Linked DNA regions of Alicyclobacillus sp. SO9. The protein of the gene in region 1 interacts with the protein of each later gene in a pairwise test. Links are inferred from orthologs where the notes say so. Each region holds a gene or a part of one and is shown in the gene's direction. Other genes may lie near its edges. The genes, in order: ftsZ and GI364_RS23330.

Region 1 (8,781 bases):
CATAGGATGCTACACGGACCTGGGCAGGATACGTAGGTCGTGGAGGTTACAATGAAGACACATGTTACAGAGGCATTTAGCAAACGCAACGTTGAACACGTGAAGTTTCACGAACCCCTGGCCCGCTACACGACGTGGAGAATCGGGGGCTTAGCGGACGTCCTTGTGGCTCCTGCAAGTGTGCAGGAACTTCGCGGGGCGCTTCAGGCTGCCTCGGACCTTGGGCTGCCTTGGACGGTCATTGGAAAGGGATCGAACGTCCTTGTGCAGGATGGCGGTGTCCGTGGTTTGGTGCTTCACATGGGCGGAGCGTTTGCCGATATCAGTGTACAGGGAACGAAAGTGATTGCACAAGCTGGACGTTCGTTTGTATCAGCTGCCAACATTTCACTTCGAAATGACCTTCAGGGACTAGAGTTTGCCACTGGTATACCCGGTTCAGTTGGCGGTGCCGTTATGATGAACGCAGGAGCCCACGGCGGTGAAGTGAGAGAGGTGTTGGAATGGGCTGATGCGATGGACTCCGAGGGCAGGGTTCATCATTTCACAAATGCTGATCTTCAGTTCGATTACCGCTACAGCATTTTGAAAGATAATCCCATGGTGGTGGTAACAGCCTGCTTTAATCTTGAGCCGGGGAACGGCCAGCCGCTTTTGCAGGAAGTTAAGAGGTGGTCCGTCAGAAGAGCCGCTACGCAACCCTTGTCTCAACCGAATTGCGGCTCCGTCTTTCGAAATCCGCCGGGAAACTATTCCGCACGTTTGATTGAAACGGCGGGACTAAAGGGGCTGCGGCGCGGGGATGCACAAATTAGCGAGAAGCATGCAAACTTTATTGTCAACCTTGGTCATGCCACGGCCCGTGATGTGCTCTGGCTTATGAATCATGTCCAGGAAACCGTTGCAAACCAGTTCAACATTCACTTGGAGACCGAGGTTCGGATTATAGGTGAACCCGCCTCCGGGAGGTGACGGGTGTGGACGTATTGGAGATCCGCGGAGGTCGGCCGCTTGAGGGGACCACAAGAGTTTACGGTGCAAAAAACGCAGCACTGCCGATTTTGGCGGCAACGGTGATGACGGAAGGCACCTGCGAATTGTTCGAAGTGCCAAATCTCGAAGATATACACGTTATGCTCGACATTCTGCGTCACTTGGGTGCGGGAGTGAAACGGTTGGGCCAGACGCTGTATATCGATGCAAGCCACATTACAAAGACCGACGTTCCGCTGCATTTGATGCGCAAAATGAGGTCGTCGATTTTCTTAATGGGCCCGTTGCTGGCGCGTTTTGGGGAAGTAACAGTTTCCAAACCAGGCGGTTGCGTGATTGGGCAGAGGCCGATTGATTATCATCTGCGCGGGATGAGGCTGCTCGGTGCGGTTATTCAAGAACAGCATGGTACAGTAAACTGTGTCTCAAACAGACTGAAAGGCACCAGTATTACGTTGGATTTCCCAAGCGTTGGTGCTACGGAAAATCTGATAATGGCGGCAGTTCTCGCTGACGGTGAAACTGTGCTCGAAAACGTCGCAAGAGAGCCGGAAGTGGTAGATCTGGCCAACTTTCTCAAAACCTGCGGAGCACAGATTGAAGGAGCAGGGGAAGATACCATTCGGATTCGAGGTGTGCACCATTTAAAGGGCTCCACGTACCGGGTGATTCCCGACCGAATTGTCACAGGCACATGGATGATTGCCGCCGCGGCTACGCAGGGGAGTATTCATATCGAGGGCTGCGAACCTCTGCATTTGGGCGCTCTTATCAGCAAACTGCGAGACGCTGGAACGAAGATAGATATTGACGGAGACCAAATGTGGGTGCGAGGTCCGAAACAGCTCAAGGCGGCTGAAATTCGAACGGCGCCGTATCCGGGCTTCCCCACAGACCTGCAGGCTCCAATGATGGCGCTGATGGCTGCAGCGCATGGCAGCACATTCATTCGTGAAGATGTGTTTGAGGCGCGTTTCAAGCATGTTGGAGAACTCATTCGGATGGGTGCAGACATTCGGGTAGACGGCCGAACTTCCTTGATTCGAGGAGTCGAGCAGCTCTCCGGCGCGGAGGTGGAAGCAACCGACTTGAGGGGCGGTGCAGCCTTGGTTGTGGCAGGTCTGTTAGCAGAGGGGACAACAAAAATTCACGGTCTCCATCATCTCGACCGTGGTTACCAACAGCTCGACACGTATTTGCGAGACTTGCAGGCAGATATTCGCCGGGTCGAGTCTGAAGAAGCCGGAATGAGCATGCCCTAAGGCGGACGACGGTGTCTATATACCGAAAAAGTCAGATTGCCTCTTTGCCTGAGGCCGTCTGACTTTTTCTTTGCAAAAAGTGAATGAATAGACTTTCGCCAATCTGTGTTATGGAGTAAAATACTATACTTGAGATAGACTAAGTGTTGATACAAATGACAATCTATCATTTCGACGAAGAGGCCTTTGGAGGGACAATCTTGAATTCACAGAACCTCGGTTCACCACGGGATCTAAGAGAACAACAGCGTCTCCGTCGAAAGCATCGGAACCGTGTGTTGGTTGTTTTGTTTTTTCTTATCTTGGGCGTAGTTGTTTTTCTGGAATCCCCTCTGACACGTGTACGTGAAATCACGGTCTCCGGGAATACTTCAATTGCGTCAAGTAAGCTGCTAAAGGCTGCCGTTGTGAAAAAGGGTATGAGCTTGTGGCAAGTGAACCCTAAAGCGATTGCGGCATCGATTAAGAAGAATGAGCCGTTGGTGAAAAAGGTCGCTGTGACGACTAAATTCCTGCAAGGAACCGTACACTTGCAAATTTCTCAGAAGCAACTGGTTGCGATTTTGCAGGAAAAAGGGACTTTTTACAACCTGTTAGCTGACGGAACCGTATATAGCATCCACAAGAACGGTGAAGGCTTTTCGCGTCCTGTCGTGATTCCTTCAAATATGAAAACAAAGGTGAAATTGGGACAACCTGTTGCGAATCCTAATGTAACAAAACTGTGCCGAGTGTTGTCTACATTACAGGGGGCACAAATTCAGCATATCTCGCAAATCAAAGTGGATAGTCTTGGAACAGTTTCCTTGTACATGGACAATGGCTACGAAGTGAATCTCACGGTGCAGAATCTCAAACAACAGTTACCAAATGTTCAAACTGCCGTTCATTACTTTTTGTCCAAACACTATCCTCCAGGCCTGGTGGATATGACAGGGCAACCGCCTTATAGTTACACTCCGTTTGCAAAAGGTAGAAAGGGGCACGGATAAGATTGACGACCAAATCAAAACTAGCTGTCTCCCTGACCCTAGTCTCCATTGTCCTCGGTTTCATGATTTCCGTTCAGTATGAGCAATCGTCTCAATCACGGCAGTTGACGAGTGCTGTAAACCCAAGTCAGAAGCGGATTAAGGCGCTGGCGCAAAAGTACAATTTATTGCAAAAGGTCGGTCAGCAGGAACAAAAGCAGTTGGCAGTAACCACAACGCAATTGACACATTTTGAAAAACAGGCGGCTGGTAATAACCAGCAGTTGCAACAACTGTCACGTCAATTGGACGCGGCTCGAATTCTTGCGGGCACAACGGCAGTCAAGGGGGCAGGTATCGTCTTGACTGTTACAGACGGAAACCCTCCTCCCGGTAAGAACCCGGAAAACTACATTGCCCATGACTGGTATATGCGGCAACTGGTCAATGAACTGTTTGCGGCGGGCTCCGAAGCAGTCGCTATCAATGGTGTGAGGTTTGTCTCAACGTCTGGTATCTTTTGCGGCGGTCCGGTTGTAACGGTCAATAACAACCAGATTACGGCCCCGTTTAAAGTAGAAGCCATAGGCGACCCCCGAACCCTGGAGAGAGCCTTGAATATGCCGAACGGTGAAATCGATGCACTGCGCAATAAAGACAACTTGAACGTCTCGCCAATTCAAACGTCACAGTCTTTGAAACTTCCAGCTTACACAGGTACGACGATTACACCGCTTCCTACAGCAAACGGAAATTAGGAGATGAAGAGGTCGTGACGAAGTCGCAAAAGCGGACATTTGCGTTGACGATGACGGTAGTGTGCTTGTTGCTCGGATTTATGACAACCGTTCAAATATCCACGTTGTCAGTGAAAAAATCCAAGGGCAGCGCGTCTGACTACTTGCATTTGATGACACAGATATCACAGCAACAGAAGACAAATGAATTGCTAAGTCAGCAAATTTCCAAGGCAAAGGCGCAAGTGGCGCAGTATCAGGCAACGGGATCGAACTGGAAAAGTAAGCGGCAGGCTTTGTTGAAGGATGCGAAGCAAGTCAAGGCAGCTGCCGGCCTCACGTCACAATCAGGTGCAGGAATCACAATCACCTTACAGTCAAACCCTGGTTTGTCAAACTTTTCACAAGATCACCCGACCTTTGACCCGCAATTTGTTTTATCCTATATTGTGAATTTGCTGTATTCACAGGGGGCAAATGCAATCAGCATCAGCGGATACAATGGGAATACGCAACGGCTGGTTACCACATCTGCCATCCGCGACATCGTTCAGACACAGAATGGCGGATACAACACAGTGGATGTCAACTACAGCCCGATGATAGCTCCGTTTACGATTACAGCGATTGGGAATACAAGCAGAATGAAAGCCATTTTGGTCGCGGAGAATGTAGTTCAGTTGTTAAAGACCTCTTACGCTGAATCCTGCGTGATTGACAGTTCAAAGCACTTGACTGTACCGGCCTACCACGGTGAAATGCCTGGAAAATATGCAAAGGAGGTGACGGGACAGTGATATGGCTGCCCGTTTTGGGACTGGTTATTGGCGTTGGTATCGGCTTGGTCAGCAATGTGAATATTCCTCCCGCTTTGTCAAGCTATCTTTCAATTGCCATTCTTGCATCCCTTGATACGGTTTTTGGTGGCATAAAAGCGAGTCTTGAAAAGAATTTCGATGGGTTTGTATTTATTACGGGATTTTTCTTCAATGCCATTGTGGCTGCGCTGTTGGCTTATATCGGGAATCAACTTAGCGTTGACTTGTATTTGGCTGCAGTCGTCGCGTTTGGTGTAAGAATGTTTCAGAACATCGCAATCATTCGTCGCATCATGTTTAACAAGGTCAACCACCGCCACAGCGATCAGTCTGCAGCGGACAAGCCGACGTCGTGAGATACCAAATTTTACAGTCTCTGAAATTCTCATTTTTGCGGAAAAAGTTTTGTCGAAAAAGAGGAATGAGCAAACTGCTGTGGAATTACACCTAGGAAATGTTTGTGTACTTGGCGCACTAGGGAGGTGCCACGCGCTTGGCCAAAGGAGAATACATCGTAAGTTTAGACATCGGCACTTCGAAGGTTCGAGCCATAATCGGAGAGCAAAATGGCAGCACAATGAACGTCATTGGCGTCGGATCGGCTTCCGGTGAAGGAATCCGTCACGGGTCTATAGTGGACATAGATTTGACAGTTGAATCAATCCGTGAGGCGGTCGATCACGCCGAGCGTATGGTCGGGGTTCACATTACCTCAGCCTATGTCGGCATTACTGGCAACCATATACAACTGCTGGACAGCCATGGCGTCGTTGCAGTGTCTTCCTCAGACAGGGAAATCGGTGAAGAGGACATTGAACGGGTCTTACAGCAGGCGCGTGTGGTAGCTTTGCCTCCAGAGCGGGAAATTATTGACGTTGTGCCGAAAGAATTTGTTGTTGATGGTCTTAGAGGAATTATGGATCCGAGGGGTATGCTCGGTGTACGCCTTGAAGTGGAAGCCTATCTGATTACCGGAAGCCGTACGGCGATACATAATGTCGTGCGATGTGTAGAAAAGGCAGGCATTGAAGTTGCAAATTTAGTCCTGCAGCCATTAGCAGCTGCGCACGTCGCCCTATCTCAAGATGAGCGAAATTTGGGTGTTGCATTAGTGGATGTAGGGGCTGGACAAACCTCTATATCTGTTTTTAATAATGGGGTGTTAGCTGGTTCATCCATCATTGAGATGGGTGGAGACTACGTAACACATGATATTGCCATTGGGTTGCGCACACAGACGGAAGTCGCGGAACAGATAAAGCTGCAGTACGGGCATGCCCTTCTGTCTCAAGCGTCAGACTCTGAGACATTCCAGATTCCGCGAATAGGAAGCAACCAGGATACGGAGTTTTCCCAGTACGACTTGGCCACAATTATTGAACCTCGCATGCAAGAGATTTTTAGCCTCGTCATGAGAGAGGTTGAAAAGATGGGGTTTAGTCACGAACTCCCCAGCGGGTATGTATTCCACGGAGGAGTCATGTCAATGCCCGGTGCAGGGGAGTTGGCAAGTGAAGAACTGCAGTCGGCTACACGGGTTGCAATTCCTGATTTTCTCGGAGTTAGGGACGCTTCATATGTAAATGGGGTAGGGGTCTTGGCGTATACCCTGCGCTCACATTCGCGCAGTGCTCAGACCGAAGCGGCGCCTCATATGCGCCCAACGCAGACGGGTGGAAGTTGGCTGACCCGCATCAAGGATTGGTTTAAGGATTTTATTTAAGGTGAGTGTCCAACAGAGTAGGATCCGCTGTCGGGACAACCTCTTGCAAAGATAGACATTGATGGTGTCAGGCTGTATTCGCTGCAAAAATTCACGCCTGAAAACCTGCTTCGTTTGGAACCATGAGGCATGAGGAGGAGCAGCAATGTTGGAATTTGACATGGAAGTCGATTCATTGGCAAAAATTAAAGTCGTTGGCGTTGGCGGCGGCGGATGCAACGCTGTGAACAGAATGATTGAATCCGGCATCGAAGGTGTCGACTTCATTGTAGTAAATACGGATGCTCAGGCGTTGCAACTCTCTAAAGCACAGACTCATCTCCAGATTGGAGAGAAAGTCACAAGGGGCTTAGGGGCAGGTGCCAATCCGGAAATCGGAAAGAAGGCAGCTGAGGAGAGCCGGGAGCTCTTAATGAATTCTCTTAAAGGTGCCGACATGGTTTTTGTGACGGCCGGCATGGGCGGTGGAACAGGAACGGGTGCAGCCCCCATTATTGCTGAAATTGCAAGGGAACTGGGTGCCCTTACGGTGGGGGTTGTAACAAAGCCATTTCGCTTTGAACAGCGACGCCGAATGATGCAGGCAGAAGCCGGTGTCGCCAACCTGAAGGAAAAAGTGGATACCCTGATTGTCATTCCCAATGACAGATTGCTTGAGATTGTGGACCGAAATACACCAGTGGTGGAAGCTTTTAAGGAAGCAGACAATGTACTGCGCCAAGGCGTGTCGGGTATCTCCGATCTCATTGCAGTTCCAGGTCTGATTAACGTAGACTTTGCGGATGTGAAGGCAATTATGACAGAGCGAGGCTCTGCGTTGATGGGAATCGGTGTGGCCAGCGGCGAAAACCGGGCCACGGAAGCGGCGCAAAAGGCCATTAGCAGTCCGCTGTTGGAGACTTCGATAGATGGAGCGCACGGTGTGCTCATGCATATCTCAGGCGGAAACAATCTGAGTCTGTGGGAAGTCAACGAGTCTGCCGATATCGTATCTTCCGCCGCCGATCAAGAAGTAAACATGATTTTTGGTGCCAACATTAATCCGGAACTTGAAGATGAGATTGTAGTGACCGTGATTGCGACCGGTTTTGAGATGCAGGCGAACAGTGAAGTTGCTGCTACTCAGCCTCGACAGCGGTCAAGCGTGTTTGACAATACAGCTTCAGTTCAAAGTAACAACCAGTGGGATGTTCCAGCCTTTCTTCGCAGAAAAGAAGGGCGCTTTGGTCGCGACAAATAAAGGCTTTGCTCTTCGTAAGCTGCCCCATAACATACACCAGTGCAGCGCGTCAGATATGGACGCGCTTTTTCTGTCTTAATCTCCTCTTTTTCAACAAAAAGAATACTAGGTTTTAGTCAAGTTCCGACAGGCTTTGTAATATAGATAAACTATACTGTGACCATCCGCCGGTTGCGGGGTGATGACAGTGCCAGTGGTGTACATTGACGTCGTCTGGATTGTCAATCTCGTCATGGACACAGTACTGCTAATGACAACAAGTTGGGTTGCGAAACGGCCGCTTCGGATGTGGAGAGTCTCTGCTGGAGGTCTGCTTGGGTCACTCTACGCTTTGCTCTTGTTTTTCCCACCACTCTCATTGCTGACCACATGGCCCGGCAAAGCGATTGTTTCTCTGCTCATGGTCGGACTTGCAATACCCTGTCGCAACTGGCTCGAACTGCTTCGTATGTCAGTCCTGTTTTATCTTGTGTCCTTTGTTTTTGCCGGGGCTGCAATTGCCTTGAACTTTGCGATTCCCGGAACATCGCTTGGTTCAGGCACCGTTGTGAACGGTAGTCAACTGGCCTTCAGTTCAAGCCTTCAGGGTCTAGCCTTAATTGTGGCCATTCCAGTGGGTTATGGCACCCTTCGATTTACTTTGAACAGGGTCAAAGCAGTAAAGACGCAGGCAAACAGTCTCTATGAGGTGCAGGTGACTCTGTTTCAACGAAAAATTTGTTTCACAGGTTTAGCGGATACAGGGAATCAACTTCGTGATCCGCTGTCGCGAAGACCTGTTTGCCTGCTTGACCAGGACATTTGGCTAAAGCTGTTTCCAGATGACTTTCAAAACATGGTCAACAAGGGAACTGACGTGGTAACGGCAGTATCGAGACAATCAATGGATGGGTATCAACAAAGAATTGCAATGATTCCGTTTCGTGGAGCTGGAGGTGCGTCCCAAATCACGGTTGGCATACGTCCTGATAAGGTTGAGTTGGAACGAAACGGAGTCGAAGTCTCAGGAATATCTGAATGTCTGTTTGCAGCGCATC
Region 2 (8,832 bases), 2.8 Mb from region 1 along the record:
CGTTCTCTGCAGTGACACCCATGTGCACATCCGTAAACGCACACCACAGCCCATCCCGAATCATGCTGTCGACAACTTTCTTGTCACCCATGCGAAAGCCGCTGCGTGCACCTTCCAACAAATACGGAGCATTTGTCATACTCTCCATGCCGCCTGCCACGAGCACATCCGCATCGCCGGCACGAATGGCCTGTGCAGCCAGCATCACACTTTTCAACCCTGAACCGCAGACCTTATTAATGGTCATGGACGGAACAGTGTCCGCAATACCTGCTTGAATTGCACTCTGCCGGGCAGGGTTTTGACCAATTCCGGCCTGTAACACATTTCCCATAATGATTTCTTCAACAGCACTGCTATCAATGTTCGCCCTTTGCAAGGCCTCCTTAATGACAATGGCACCCATAGCTGGTGCGGACAAAGGTGACAGCGCACCGTTAAAACTGCCAACCGGTGTTCGCACTGCACTCACAATAACCGCTTCCTTGCCCATGTGGCTTCTCCCCTTTTAAATGTCTTGAATTCGCTGTGAAAAGGATGCTGCTGAAAGTATAAAAGGTACGTTTTGAAAAAGCGATTGTTGAAAAATGATTGCCCCAGTAACAGTCTCTGCGACGCATTTGACCAGAGCACAATGAGATCCATCATCTGTCACCTGCATCGTCAAGCACCTCCATCGTGAAGCACTGCCGCGGTTTGATGGGGGCCCTGACCTGCGCAGAGAGGTGTAAGCACTTTCATATTATCAGGGAAAAGCGGATAAACCAACACTTTCCACACTTCTCCCAACGGCGAAAAAGCAACGATTTGATGGCAAACTATTTTACATCCGCAGATGATGTAGATAAGCGTTTCTGAAACGCTTATCCTCCACTGTGTCACCGCACTCGCCCGCTGGACTGGGGCCGCATCCGGAGCCTGCCGGGTGTGGGGTGGGGGGCGGGACGGGACGCCAGATAAGCTCCTCTCGGATCGCTATTCCACCGCCCAGGCCCGAATTCGCCAAAATAAGCTCCTCCCGGATCCTTATCCGCTACCTACACCCCTGTTCAGAGCAGCTTTCCCACCGATAAGCTCTTCTCGGATCGCTATTCGCCGCGCGAACCCGCAGATGATGTAGATAAGCGTTTCTCAAACGCTTATCCTCCACTGTGTCACTGCGCTCGCCCGCTGGGCTGGGGCCGCATCCGAAGGCCTGCCGGGTGCGGGGTGGGGGGCGGGACGCCAGATAAGCTCTTCTCGGATCGCTATTGCACCGCCCGGGCCCGAATTCGCCGAAATAAGCTCCTCCCGGATCCTTATCCGCTACCGACACCCCTGTTCAGAGTGGCTTTTCCACCGATAAGCTCTTCTCGGATCGCTATTTGCCCCGCGAAACCGCAGATGATGTAAATAAGCGTTTCTCAAACGCTTATCCTCCACTCCATCACTGCACTCGACCGCTGGGCTGGGGCCGCATCCGGAGCCTGCCGGGTGTGGGCTGGGGGGCGGGACGGGACGCCAGATAAGCTCCTCTCGGATCGCTATTCCACTGCCCGGGCCCGAATTCGCCAAAATAAGCTCCTCCCGGATCCTTATCCGCTACCGACACCCCTGTTCAGAGCGGCTTTTCCACCGATAAGCTCTTCTCGGATCGCTATTTGCCCCGCGAAACCGCAGATGATGTAAATAAGCGTTTCTCAAACGCTTATCCTCCACTCCATCACTGCACTCGACCGCTGGGCTGGGGCCGCATCCGGAGCCTGCCGGGTGTGGCCCGCCAGATAAGCTCTTCTCGGATCGCTATTGCACCGCCCGGGCCCGAATTCGCCGAAATAAGCTCCTCCCGGATCCTTATCCGCTACCGACACCCCTGTTCAGAGCGGCTTTTCCACCGATAAGCTCTTCTCGGATCGCTATTTGCCCCTCGAAACCGCAGATGATGTAAATAAGCGTTTCTCAAACGCTTATCCTCCACTCCATCACTGCACTCGACCGCTGGGCTGGGGCCGCATCCGGAGCCTGCCGGGTGTGGCCCGCCAGATAAGCTCTTCTCGGATCGCTATTCGCCGCGCGAACCCGCAGATGATGTAGATAAGCGTTTCTCAAACGCTTATCCTCCACTGTGTCACTTCACTCGACTCCGCCACTCCAGTCGACCCCCGGGCCGCGAGCCTGTCCCCAGCCGCGTCTCAGCCATGCCGATGCGGGTAGCATGCATCGACCAGATGTGCGTGCCGGACTCTACTTGTATACAAAGGGTTGCGGGCGCGGACCCCGCCCGAAGTGGTAAAGTATTGCCTCCACAATCCGTTTCGAGGCCTCGCCGTCGCCGTAGGGATTCTGCCTGTGGGCCATGTCCTGATAGGCACTTGAATCAGTCAACAACTTTGTGGCCTCACTCACAACCGCGTCCTCATTGGTACCGACCAGCTTTAAAGTACCAGCTGTGACGCCCTCAGGACGTTCTGTTGTATCGCGCAGAACAAGCACGGGCACGCCCATACTCGGTGCTTCCTCCTGAATGCCGCCGGAGTCGCTCAAAATGAGGGTAGCCTTCGACATGAAGTTGTGGTTGTCGATGACGCCTAACGGATCAATCAAGTGAATTCGGTGGTGATTCCCAAGCAGACGATAAGCTGTTTCGCGCACATTAGGATTCAGATGGACTGGATAAATGAGATGTACGTCCTCAAACCGTTCCACAATGCGAAACGCTGCGCGGCACAAATTCTCCAACTTTTCGCCGAAATTTTCGCGACGGTGAGCTGTCATATAAATAATTCGAGACTCAGATGGGATTTGATTCAACACGGTGTGCTCGTAATCCGGTTGAACTGTCGTCTTCATTGCGTCAACCACTGTGTTTCCGGTAACAAACACGCGCTCAGCGGGCTTCCCTTCACTCCAAAGATTCTTTGCAGACCACTGAGTGGGAGCAAAATACATGTCGCAGAGTACATCTGCCAACTGACGATTCATTTCTTCAGGGAAGGGACTGTACTTGTCATATGTACGGAGTCCGGCTTCCACGTGGCCAATCGATACAGATTGGTAAAAAGCTGCCAGAGCGGCCGCAAATGTCGTGGTCGTATCGCCGTGAACCAGTACGATGTCCGGTTTTCGATCGCGAATGACCGGCTCAACTCCTTTAAGCGCCTTCGCGGTAATGGTCCCTAAAGACTGATTAGGTTCCATAATGTCCAAGTCATCGTCTGGTTTAATTTCAAAAACCTGCAACACTTGATCGAGCATTTCACGGTGCTGAGCAGTTACACAGACAAGTGATTCCACATCGGGTTCGGCCTCCAGCGCTTTAACCAAGGGTGCCATTTTCACTGCTTCCGGACGAGTTCCAAAGACTGTCATGACGCGCAACGGAGACGCATTCACACACTTTCCTCCTTCGATTTGACTCAACTCTTCAACTCAACTCTTCAACTCAACTCTTCAACTCAACTCTTCAACTCAACTCTTCAACTCAACTCTTCAACTCAGTTTCTACTTTGTTCAGTCCAAGCGATTAGCGTGTGCCAAACAGTCGATCGCCTGCATCGCCCAAGCCCGGAACAATATACCCGTGACTGTTGAGCTCCTTATCAACTGCAGCCACATAGATATCGACATCCGGGTGACTGGCCTTCACCTTCTCAATTCCCTCGGGGGCTGCCACAAGGCACATGAGCTTGACGGAAACTGCTCCCCTTTTCTTAATGGCTGAAATGGCTGCGCTGGCCGATCCGCCTGTTGCAAGCATCGGATCGACAACGATAGCATCCCGTTCCTCCATGTGTTGTGGAAGCTTGCAGTAGTATTCTACGGGATCTAACGTCTCAGGATCGCGATATAATCCCACATGCCCCACCTTCGCATTCGGAATCAGGTTCAGAATTCCATCCAACATTCCCAATCCTGCTCTCAAAACGGGGATTAGCGCAAGTGTCTTCCCGGCAATCACCTGGGTCTTGGCATCACTGACAGGCGTAGTCACACTTACATCCGCCAGCGGCAGTTCCCTGGTAATTTCGTAGGCCATGAGCATGGCGACTTCTTGCACCAAGGCTCGAAACTCTTTAGTTCCGGTATCCTTGTCCCGTATATATGTCAGTTTGTGTTGAATCAGGGGGTGTTTCAGAACATGGACTTGTCCCACGCACCCACACTCCTTCGCAGTATATTTTCATGAAATAAATAAACTCCCTGTCATTATAACAAAAGTCCCAAAATACAATGCGCTTAAGTCCGTTTTTTCGAGATAATGAAAGTGCTCATGTGATATAATGTGGTCTGCCAAATTCAACAGTATGACGAAAAGACGAAATGACGAATTCGTAAATTGAATCCGACATTAGTAGTCGTACATGTCTGGAAATCCCGAGGATCGGACGACCTCTCCCTCAATCCCATTTTGAAAAGAGGTGCCGGTGCGTGGCTCAGTTGTCCAAGCTGCTCATTTTATCCGCCGCTTACGGCGAAGGTCATCAACAGGCTGCGTACGCCGTTCGCGATGCGCTGTCGTTGCAGAGTCCGGAAACCGAAGTCGTGATTGTCGACTTCGTTCGAATGGTTCATCCGCTTTTGGATTCCGTTGCAAGATACTGTTATCTCAAAAGTGTCCAGTTCGCACCCTTGCTGTGGGACTGGTTTTATAAAGGTACAAGTAATCTATCTCCGTCTTCCATGATTCAAAAGAAGTTGAACTCCGTTGGCATACACGCTTTGGAACGTCTGCTGACCGAGTCCAACCCGGATGTTGTGCTGTCTACGTTCCCCATTCCAGCTGGAGTCGTTTCGTTTTTGAAGCAACTTCGACGGACACAGGTCCCGCTGGCGACTATCATCACAGACCATGCCATTCACAGTCAGTGGATCCATCCGTTGACGACACGATATTTTGTTGGGTCCGATCACGTTCGCCAAGGCCTCATCCGCCGCGGCACAAGCCGCAGCAACATTTCCGTCACCGGCATTCCCATTCGCCCTGCTTTTGACGCTGCTTATGACCGAAAGAGTCTTCAGGAAAAATACGGTTTGGACAAGAATCTGCCTACAGTCCTTGTCATGGGCGGTGCCTACGGCATCATGGGCGATATCAATCTGATTTGCGAAGAGCTGTTTAACTATCCAAAACCTGTGCAAGTGATTGTAGTCACAGGGCGCAACGACAGGATGAAAGCACAAATTGACGGCCTCGTTGCAAACGCGAAACAAACCGTAAAAGTCTATGGCTTCACGCAGGACGTTCACGAGTTGATGGGGGTCTCCGATATCGTACTGACCAAAGCCGGTGGATTAACCATTTCAGAAGCCCTGGCCATGGAATTGCCAATGCTGTTATACCGCCCCATCCCAGGACAAGAAGTGCAAAACGCCGACTACTTGGTATCTGCAGGTGTTGCTGTACTAGCTGAGACTCGCCCCCAGGTCACAGACGCACTCCGTGATTTGTTGGTGGAAAACCCGCAGAAGCGCGAAAAAATGCGCCACATGACACGGCTCATCCGCCGCCGTAACGCAGCAGGTAAAATTGCAGCGGAGCTCATGAACATGGCGGATGCAGTGGAGGTTCAAGCGCAGTACTCGTTCCCGGGGTAGGTCCCAAGGTAGGAACCGAGGTAATGCCCAGGGTATGTCCCGGGGTAGGAGTGCAGCGGCTTTTGGACACATCAGGAGCACTGCACAATACAATGACAGTAGAAAAACTGGTGGTCGTTGCTGGAGGGTTGTCTGGTGCCTCATCTTACTCTCATTACACTTTTGATACTGGCGCTTCTTGCTGGCCTCTTTCTGTGTTATGCATTGCTTCCTGAAGCCCTGTTTCACTGGCTTCACATCGGCACATTTTATAAAGGATTAGATGCCGTACATGGTACCGTACGCGCTGTGTCACTCACCTTCGACGACGGTCCCGATGAACGCTATACACCTGCCGTCTTGGATTGCCTCAGAAACTACAACGTGAGAGCTACGTTTTTTCTGGTAGCAGAAAACGCCCTGCAACAGCCTGCACTGGTCCAGCGAATGATTAGAGAGGGCCACGAAATCGCATCTCACTCCTGCACACATCGCCATGCATGGTTACAAAATCCGTTCACTGTTTTTCAAGACGTTCGGGAGTCGAAAAGGATACTTGAAAATCTAACCGGACAACCCGTACGGTTTTACCGTCCACCATGGGGTGCCTTCTCGTTGGTCTCAAGACTCGCCATAAGAGCAGCAGGGCTTAAGCCTGTCTTGTGGTCCGGAAGGGCCATGGATTGGATGGAAAAGCAAACCGGCACCGCGGTAAGAAATAACATGATTAACAGCGCCTGTTCAGGAGCAATCATCCTTTGTCATGATGCCGGCGGCGCCGAAGCCGCACCCGTCCGTACAATTGAAGCCTTGCCGGAAGCCATAGAGACGATTCAGGCCCTGCAGTACAGTTTTCAAACGGTGGGTGATCTGCACAATCAGAAACTTCATGAAACAAGACCGGCCTCGAAAGCTTCTCTGTACAAAACGTACCCTCTGCCAAGGCGATCATTGATTTTTGTGTGGAGGCTGGTGGAATGGGGCTTTACCCGGTTGTACAAGATTGAAAGCCTGGATGAAATATTCCGCTTCAACCGAACCGTATGGTCATTCGGACCGAGGCAATACACCTCTGCCCCTTCCCCTACCTCTGCCCCTTCCCATGCTTCTCCCCCTACCTCTACCCCCGCTGCAGCAAATCACGCTGCTCACTTGCTGCCTAAGCAAGCCCTGTTGCACGATGGTATGCCGGCTTTGGACCTCCACTTTCAAAACACAACTCTGGCGATGCTTTCCCAAGCAGATAACCCAAAGTCGCTGATAGGAGGTCTGAGACAAACTCGACGCGGGTTGCAACGTCTCGCAGCTTTGTTGCAGTATCACCCTGCATACCACGATATTCAAGCAATTACCGGAGTTACCTTGATCCACCGGGGAATCGAAACACTTGGATTTCATGTGGAAGACCTACCTTCCCACCGGGAAAGGCGGCGTTTGGAACGCTATATGCGCTTCCTAATGGCCCTGTACCACCCAGACGGAGTGCGCAGATTGAGACAGGGGCGACAAAGCCTTCACGTCAAGCACGTATGGATGAGTCGGCAGGAACTCATCGATAGATACGGAAAAGCTGCTGCCACTTAGCACCATATAGAACAGATTCACCGGAGTGAAAACCCTTACTCCGCGCTCCGTGTCAGGTATTCTAACAAATTCTCTTGTTCCTCCACATGCCCCTTGGCATACTAAAACCACATCAAGTGAATTTTTGCAATGTTCAAGAGTGGAGGAATCCAAATGCCAAACCCGTCCATTGTCACCGGATTGAATACGACTTGGGTTGTACTGACGGCTTCCATGATCTTTTTCATGGAAGGTGGGTTTGCGCTGCTAGAAGCGGGATTTATCCGCTCCAAGAACCACGTTTCAATCATTATGAAAGTATTCGCAGACCTGATTTTTGGGGTGTTCGCATATTTCTTAATTGGATTTGGTTTAATGTTCGGAAAAAGTGCCTTCGGGCTCATCGGCACAAGCGGCTTCGCAATGCAGGGTGTTCTTTCCCATCTGCCGACAACCATTCCGCATCAGGCATTTTGGCTGTTCCAAGCCGCCTTTACAGTGGCTGCTGTCAGTATTGTCAGCGGCGCTGTAGCAGAACGGATGAACTTCAAGGCTTACGTACTGTACGTGTTGCTGATGACAGCCATTATTTATCCTATCTCTGGACACTGGGTTTGGGGCAACCACGGGTGGTTGGCGCAGATGGGGATGAAGGATTTTGCGGGATCGACCGTAATTCACGCTATGGCAGGCTTTTCAGCCATGGTTGCAGCATCCATGATTGGTGCCCGAATCGGAAAATTTGGCACAGGTGAGAAGCCTCAGGCCTTCGCTCCCAGCAACCTGCCGTTGGCTGCTGTCGGAACCTTCGTCTTATGGTTTGGCTGGTTTGGATTTAATGCCGGCAGTACGCTCAACGCGCAGGCCGCTGACATTTCGCAGATTGCGATGAATACACTGCTTGCTTCCATCGCAGGCGGCGGAGCGGCAATGCTCTATACACTGTTCCGCGAAGATAAGGCGGATATCGGTGCTACGATTAACGGCATCTTGGCGGGGCTGGTTGCCATCACAGCAGGTTGTGCCTTTGTTGGATTCTGGAGTGCGCTTGTGATTGGCGCAGCTGCCGGTGTGCTGATGATTTGGGCTACGGGCTGGGTAGAGAAAATAGGCGTGGACGATCCCGTCGGCGCAGTCGCGGTCCACGGCGTCAACGGTGTCTTCGGCACCGTCATGGTGGGCCTGTTCGCACAAACAGGCGGCCTCTTAACAACCGGCCATTGGCATCTGCTCGGTGTTCAACTGCTCGGAACTGTTGTCGTGAGCCTGTGGGGGGTCGGTGCCACATTCGGATCGCTGAAACTTATCAATCTGTTTGTACCCCTGCGAGTGAGCCGCGAAGAAGAAGAAATCGGATTGGATTTGAGTTCACACGGAACGGTGGCCACACACGTGGACTTGGGTGTTGTTTTCAGCCACGAGTGGCAAAAACACGCGACACCAGCAGCTCGACAAATGGCCAAAGCCTCTGCCATGACTTCAGAAGCCAGCGAGTAGCGCTTGCTGGCTCCCCGGGTAAACTGCCTTCGTCATGACGCCGCCAGTCTAGACACCGGCTCTAACGGACTGTACAAACTACAACCCAACTACACCAACTACACCAACTACACCAACTACACCAACTACACCAACTACACCAACTACAACCGACTGCGACGAACTGTTACGACCGGAGCGGCGTCTTTTGCCCTGTACTGAAATCAGTGCAGGGCATGC

Evidence for each region.
Region 2: the proteins of ftsZ (region 1) and GI364_RS23330 interact in binary tests that used the Bacillus subtilis proteins (3 or more experiments, as listed by UniProt). The link is inferred for Alicyclobacillus sp. SO9 from one-to-one orthologs.

What each region holds. Positions count from the first base shown.
Region 1 is NZ_CP066339.1:2,221,031-2,229,811, forward strand. What follows is about bases 5,894-8,696. They hold ftsZ (cell division protein FtsZ), read left to right. Parts: upstream 5,894-6,649; coding sequence 6,650-7,744; downstream 7,745-8,696. Other genes in these bases: ftsA (cell division protein FtsA), read left to right, coding at 5,894-6,504; GI364_RS10050 (sigma-E processing peptidase SpoIIGA), read left to right, coding at 7,932-8,696. Also shown: murB (UDP-N-acetylmuramate dehydrogenase), read left to right, coding at 52-972; murA (UDP-N-acetylglucosamine 1-carboxyvinyltransferase), read left to right, coding at 978-2,255; GI364_RS10020 (cell division protein FtsQ/DivIB), read left to right, coding at 2,456-3,247; GI364_RS10025 (DUF881 domain-containing protein), read left to right, coding at 3,250-3,984; GI364_RS10030 (DUF881 domain-containing protein), read left to right, coding at 3,999-4,760; GI364_RS10035 (small basic family protein), read left to right, coding at 4,760-5,137; more of ftsA, read left to right, coding at 5,275-5,893; more of GI364_RS10050, read left to right, coding at 8,697-8,781. UniProt on the Bacillus subtilis protein: Essential cell division protein that forms a contractile ring structure (Z ring) at the future cell division site. The regulation of the ring assembly controls the timing and the location of cell division.
Region 2 is NZ_CP066339.1:4,991,123-4,999,954, forward strand. The notes cover bases 3,637-6,490. They hold GI364_RS23330 (MGDG synthase family glycosyltransferase), read left to right. Parts: upstream 3,637-4,407; coding sequence 4,408-5,574; downstream 5,575-6,490. Other genes in these bases: upp (uracil phosphoribosyltransferase), read right to left, coding at 3,637-4,132; GI364_RS23335 (polysaccharide deacetylase family protein), read left to right, coding at 5,710-6,490. Also shown: GI364_RS23315 (acetyl-CoA C-acetyltransferase), read right to left, coding at 1-493; wecB (non-hydrolyzing UDP-N-acetylglucosamine 2-epimerase), read right to left, coding at 2,224-3,348; more of upp, read right to left, coding at 3,503-3,636; more of GI364_RS23335, read left to right, coding at 6,491-7,137; GI364_RS23340 (ammonium transporter), read left to right, coding at 7,291-8,613. UniProt on the Bacillus subtilis protein: Processive glucosyltransferase involved in the biosynthesis of both the bilayer- and non-bilayer-forming membrane glucolipids.